Regions from separate parts of the Terribacillus saccharophilus genome, predicted to be linked through region 1. Evidence: riboswitches for the same ligand, from Rfam matches in the RefSeq annotation. Region 1 holds a riboswitch; the other holds the start of a gene.
What was found. A riboswitch is a leader RNA that binds a small molecule or an ion and turns the genes downstream of it on or off. The one in region 1 is predicted to bind S-adenosylmethionine.
Positions count from the first base shown of each region.

Region 2: linked by a shared signal. The riboswitch ahead of GZ22_RS09910 (cyclase family protein) and the one ahead of GZ22_RS05225 (acyl-CoA dehydrogenase family protein) in region 1 are both predicted to bind S-adenosylmethionine.

Region 1 is NZ_CP008876.1:1,011,660-1,015,080, forward strand. It holds gene GZ22_RS05220 (aldo/keto reductase) at 1-717, shown strand, start outside; gene GZ22_RS05225 (acyl-CoA dehydrogenase family protein) at 759-1,910, opposite strand; SAM riboswitch class I at 1,982-2,087, opposite strand; SAM riboswitch class I at 2,215-2,317, shown strand; gene GZ22_RS05230 (LLM class flavin-dependent oxidoreductase) at 2,408-3,421, shown strand, end outside.
Region 2 is NZ_CP008876.1:1,949,902-1,953,322, forward strand. It holds gene GZ22_RS09900 (hypothetical protein) at 1-16, opposite strand, end outside; gene GZ22_RS09905 (glycosyl hydrolase family 28-related protein) at 127-1,311, opposite strand; gene GZ22_RS09910 (cyclase family protein) at 1,382-2,119, opposite strand; SAM riboswitch class I at 2,203-2,289, opposite strand; gene GZ22_RS09915 (nuclease-related domain-containing protein) at 2,384-3,268, opposite strand.

The DNA.
Region 1 (3,421 bases):
AGCATGCGTGATGCTGCTGATGGACCAAATGATGAATCTGGATTATCAGCTTATAAAATTCGGCGCCATCTTGAGGAATCTTTAAAGCGTTTACAAACGGAACATATCGAATTGTATCAAATGCATCATATTGATCCAGCTGTAACGTGGGAAGAGCTTTGGGGAGCGTTTGAATTAGGAATCAACCAAGGAAAGATAGGCTATGTAGGCTCCAGTAACTTTGCAGCATGGCAGCTTGCCAACGCTCAAAATGCTGCAAAGAACCGACACTTTTTAGGGCTGGTATCGGAGCAGCATAAATACAATCTGAACTGTCGTTTTGCAGAATTAGAAGTACTGCCAGCAGCGAAACAACTTGGAATAGGAATGATTACTTGGAGTCCTCTGGATGGAGGTTTGCTCGGACGGAATGCTCTCAAAAAAATGCCGGGAAGTCGAAGTGATAAGATTGGTGATAAAATCAATGCGCAGAGAGCGCAATTGGAACAGTTCGGACAACTGAGTGAGGAATTAGGAGAAACACAGGATAATATTGCCCTGGCTTGGCAGCTTGCTAATCCTGCTGTTACAGCGCCAATTATCGGGCCGCGTACGGTTGAACAATTTGAAAGTACGTTACGTGTACTGGAAATCAATCTAGATGATTCTGTTTTAAAACGGCTGGATGAGATTTTCCCAGGTCCAGGCGGCTCGGCACCGTATGCATATGCTTGGTAAATAGAGAAACTCCTGGATCCACTATGGGATCCAGGAGTTTTTTACTGACGAAGCGCTGCATCCGCCAGCGAATAAACTACCGCATCATCAGTAGGCGGGTTATGTAATCCAGCCCGCACATCACGGAAATGTCGCTGTAGCGGGTTGTCTGCAGACAAACTTCTGGCTCCAACTATACGCATGCACAGATCCACAACTTCGTTAGCATTATTGGTGACAATATGTTTAGCGGCAGCTAAATCCGGACTCATTTCAAATCTCTTTTCAGGATGCTCTACCCACTTTCTAGCGGTAGAGTAAAGTACTTCTCTGGCATTGAAGAGTGCGAGTTCTATTTCACCAATTTTTCTTCTAACCTCTGGGACATCTTTAATTGGACCGGGCAAGGAAACCGGCTGGAATTCGGAAGCAAATTGAATGGTGTAGTCCCTAGCAGCAACAGCTATACCAAGGTACACAGCCGCAATCTGTAAGTACCAGCCTCTTGGAGTGGAAGTGCCTTTGTTCTCTTCCACAAGCAAAGCATCCTGATCCACAAGCACGTCCTCCAAAATCAAATCATCACTTCTTGTTCCTCTCATTGCGATGCTATTCCATGTTTCCTCCACTGAGACTCCTTCTAGAGAGTGATCGATCAAAAAGAAGCCTTTGTTTCCAGAAGGTAGTATAGTGGCGGTGGCAATGCTGTAGTCCAAAGCAACAGCCATGGAAGCGAAGGATTTACGACCATTGATCCGCCATTTTGAACCTTCCAGTTTTGCAGTCGTCCTCGGAGCTGCTCCCCTTGAAGGACTGCCTGTAGCGTTTTCTGTTTGTACTAAATTAAGAAGAATTTTGTCATGTACGATTTTGTTGTTAAGATCTTGAAAACTTTGTTCATCCCATTTTCTACTTTCGGCATTTTCCAGTACAATACCTAGCTGCCAGCCAAATGACAGAGCTGTAGGAGCATCGCCTTGAGCAAGTATCTCTTGAACTTGTAAGTACTCTACAAGGTTTAATCCTTTGCCCCCGTATTCCGTTGGCACAGTCAGCGACAAGAAGTCGTTCTCTTTTAAAGCTTGGAAGTTATCATAAGGAAATTCACCGCTTGCATCAATATGAGCTGCACGTAGCTTGAATTCTTCAGAAAGGTTTCTTGCTTGCTGTATCACTTGATCAAATACTTTCGTTTTTTCGGCGGTATCTCGCATTATCATTCTCCTTATCAACTAAATTAAAAACCTCTTTCCTGAGAAAGAGGTGAGGTTTATGTAAGCATTCTCTCTCATCTCTCAGACGTGTCAGTCTGCTGGACTTAGCACCTTACTTCAAACAAGCGGTTGCTGCAGGGTCGCTGGACCAGTTCCTACCCTGACTCTAGATAAGTTTGTTTATTCGGTTGTCGGCATAAATATAAGTCATATACGGAATATTGTCAATTATATATTTAATTTAGAAAACTTGATTGACAGGCAAAGTACTGTCCTGTATATTGAACTTTAATTCAATAAGCATTTCTTATCCAGAGAGGTGGAGGGACTGGCCCTTTGAAGCCTCGGCAACAGACTGCTGCAGTACTGTGCCAATTCCAGCAAGCTACTAGCTTGAAAGATGAGAAGAGAGTGGACGTTGTACGCCTGCGTCGACTAAGTAAGACCTCTTCTTATCCGAGAAGGGGTCTTTTATTTGTAAACATGGAGGGATAAAAATGGGAAAGCAAATCATTTTGAATGCATTTGATATGAATAGTGCAATGCATAACTCGCATGGATTATGGAAGCACCCGGAGAGTAAGCGTCATAGGCAGTATAAGGATTTGAATTATTGGGTTGAGCTGGCAAAGCTATTGGAGCGCGGTAAGTTTGATGCGATTTTTTTTGCCGATGTGCTAGGTGTATATGATGTTTATCGTAATAGTAAAGCTCCTTCTATTCGAGACGGCCTTCAGGTTCCTTTGAACGACCCTGCTTTATTGGTTTCAGCAATGGCCAGTGTTACGGATAATCTTGGATTTGCGGTTACGGTAAGCACTACATATGAACCGCCATTTGGGAATGCGAGACGTTTTTCCACATTGGATCATCTGACAAATGGAAGAGTTGCTTGGAATGTTGTGACTTCCTATTTACCGAATGCTGCTCGTAACTTTGGCTTGACCGACATGATTAAACACGATGAGCGGTATGAGATTGCTGATGAATTCCTGCAGGTTTCTTATAAGTTATGGGAAAGCAGCTGGGAGGAGGATGCAGTTGTTGAAGATATTCAGAATCAAGTTCTAGTAAATCCTAAAAAAGTGCATGAAATCAATCATGAAGGTCGATTTTTCCAGGTTGAGGGACCGCATCTGAGTGAGCCTTCGCCGCAGCGGACGCCTGTCATTTATCAAGCCGGTACATCCGAACGGGGGCGGGAATTTGCTTCCAAACATGCCGAATGTGTATTCGTTGGAGGACCTACGCCTGAACGTATCCGTTATTATGCAGAGGATATAAGGGAGAGAGCTGCCAAGCATGGACGGAATCCAGATCATGTTAAAATTTTCTCCTTCTTGAGCGTCATTGTAGCAAAAACAACAGAAGAGGCAAAGCAAAAATATCAGGAATACACGAGTCATTGGAGTTCAGATGCAGCCAAGGCACAATTTGGCGCAAGTGGCTATGACATATCCGAATATGAAGAGTTAGATCCTGACGAGCCATTTACATATGGCAAAACAACT
Region 2 (3,421 bases), 940 kb from region 1:
TCTCATCTATATACATAGGCCACCTCCAAGAAAAGTGTAGCATGTATCGACATCTATATGCATATTTTCTCCATAATATACAGAAAACTTACATTTACTTAATCATGCACACTAGTATCGGAGTGACTACCGAGAAAGTGTGGTTTCTTTATCGATTAGACTGTTTATTGTACCTGTAACAAAAACGCCTCTCCCCGGATAGGATTCCACATGATTGTCACGCAAGCATGCGCCACTTATAGGTGAATGCTCATCGCCTTTCAACCTTATTGCTGAAGCATAATTACCGCCGCCTCTGATGGCGTTCTGCACGATGAGGAAATTTCTGATTGGATTGCTGCGCCCTGTAGGACGGTTTCTACTATCTGTGTCATTTCTGCCGTCCACATTATTTGGATGAATAGCAATCCCACCACCGCACGATTCCATCCGATTATTATATAAAACAACATCCCGCCATGAATAAGCCCGTACAGCCCACTGGAGAGTTTCACTCATTACATTGTCTGAAATAAATATGCGTTCATGCCATCTATCTGCAGTAGCGGAGTGCGAACCAACAGCCCTTCCCCAGCTTCCTTTCGTTTCAGATGGACCGAAGTTATTGTGATGAATCCAAATATCCTGACAAGTTGTTTGATCGAATACAGAGCCTCCCCAAGGGAAAACTCTGCGTGCTTTGGCTAAATCCAACTGAATTGCCTCACTATAAGCGCGCTCTCCATTACGATCATCATAACCAAGAAACTTGCAATGCCGCACTTCGATATTACGCATGGCATTCAGTTCAATCGCGTGTCCGCCACCGTGCTCTACCAGCTGCAGCTGTTCAATAATCACATTTTCCGCATGCGCTAATACAAAGCTAGTACCGCCACGGTAAGCAGGGAAATTCGCATCCCATGTCCCGCCTCGAATAATTAGATTGCCATTGCCACGATATGCACGCATTCGATTCCGCCTGCGTAAATTCAGCAGCATCGGTCCATGATGCTTTTTTCGGAATATAGAATTATCATCCGCCTCAAAGAATGTGTTTGGCTTGAGACGCAATGGTCGACGCAATATGTAAAGTCCTGGCGGAAAGACAATATGTAAGCCTTTTTTGCGATCAGCTAGGTTCAGCAGCTGCTGAATACCCTTCGCATCATCATGTCTTCCATCAGCTCTGATTAGCGGATGATCTGTTGCTACTATTGTATATGCTGACTTTAACTTTTCATTTAAATGATTGCTAGTTCGACTTATATCTCGCAGCGTTTCCGCTAGTTCGTTGAATACTGCTGGCAACTTCTGTTCCTTCTCCATCATGCCGCCTCCTATCAGTGAGTATTTTACCCATTATCCGATTTGGAGAGCCTTTAATCATATTGCGTTACTTTTAAGGCAAGACAGCAAAAGAACGAACAGGAAATCCTGACGCTTTTCCTGCTTTCGGTACGATATTAAAGATGAACGCCCCTTTTGCTGGCAGCTGATCAAGATTCGTCAACAGCTCAACTTGGTAGGAATCTTGTTCCAACACATAATATTCACCAATCAGAGCGCCATTTTTTTGAAAATCGACCGCTGCATCAGTATCAAACGTCTCATGCCCTACTGCCTTAATATCTCGTTCTTCATATAGAAACTTTAGACTTTCCAGTGACCAGCCAGGAGAATGACTGCTTCCCTGTTCATCTTTATTATCCATCTGCTCCTGATTTGGCCAGCGTTTGCTCCAATCTGTCCTTAAGGCTACGAAAGTGCCCGGTTCAATCTTGCCATGCACTGACTCAAACGCCTGAATATCTTCTACAGACAATGCATAATCATGATCGGCAGCAGCTTCCTTAGATTTATCAATCACAACAAGCGGTAACACCAATTCTTTCAGCTCCAGCTCTTCTAAGTATCGTGTCTCACGCACAAAGTGAATCGGTGCATCCAGATGCGTTCCGTATTGCCCCGGGAAAGTAAAACTCTGAGCGAAGAACCCATCATCATGCGAGAATAGTGTTTCGAACTTTGCAGAATTAAAAGCTGAAAAACGCGGAGACTCTGGTCCAAAGGTGTGCGTCAGATCCACCCATTTCTTTTCTCTTAAAACATCCAATGCTTTACTCAACTCGTTTGACATACACAATCACCTCATATTAATAGTGTAAAAAACAAAAAACCTCTCCTAAATAAGAAGAGGTTCGCTACTTTTATGTAGTCCGGTTCTTATCTAGTCTGGAATTAGCACAGTACAAACAGTCTGTTGCTGAAGCTTCATAGGGCCAGTCCCTCCGCCTCTCTGGATAAGAGAATATTCTGTTAACTATCATTATATAGTAAAATCGCTTTTCAGTTCAAGAAAATAAAGCACAAGACATTGAATCTTGCTAATGTAATCCTCTCGTCAACTTCTTTGGTGTTCAAAACAAAAAACCTTACCTTTAAAACGAATATGATTATCCTCGCAGTAAGCCTTTACCTTTCTAGAAACTTCTATATTACAGGTGAAACATTTCGCTTTCGCTTCAGACTGAGCAGCTGATGCCTCTCTATATTTTTTTTGTTTCAATGAATCAATATGCTCTGATCTAATCTTTGGATCCGTTATGTTATTTTTGCTCAATATACGATACATGGATAAGACGTCTTCATCAGTGTATCTTGGAGAATTGGCTTGCACTCTTAACACATTCATTTTTCTACTTATGTACTCCGATAATTCCGTATCATAAACGATGAGATCATTCGATTGAATTTTTCTCAGATCTTCATTCACCTTAAACATACATCTTCTGGTAAACGAGACAATGGAAACGAAATTCGATTCTTCCTCTTCCGACAATATCGATTTTAATGCTTTAATATGTCCAAAATTTTGATGAAAAGGATTCATCATAGGAAATTTCCCATTCACACTCCACTTATCTCTATTTCGGTCGCCATAAATTGTCCCGGCGTAATTTTTCGTTTCAATTACGAATATTGCATAGGATGTAAATATGACATGATCAATTTGAGAATAACCAGATTTTGCGCGAGGATTAGGGAGTAAAACATCACTCAGATATCGGCTATTCTTGGGTAATTGATCAAGTTGAATGTTGATTTTGTACTCTCCAAGTTCTCCAATTCTGGTTGAAGTTATCATAGGTTTCTTTGCTTTTGGTACAGTTTTAGACTTTTCCGATTTTGCATTTGATTTCTTTGATTTAGATCTTTTACCAAACAACCTCTGCAACAATTTAATCAGCCTCTTTTCAAACCACGAATTAGAATATACATTTTTCAATAGGATAATCTTACCACAAATTAATGTAATACTATGATAGTGAATTAGATAAATCAAAACGAGGCTGGGCATAAGTGTTTTAACCATAAAAAAACCGAACAATATTGTAAATCTTCATAAGAAAATTTACATAAGTTCGGTAATTTTGATTAG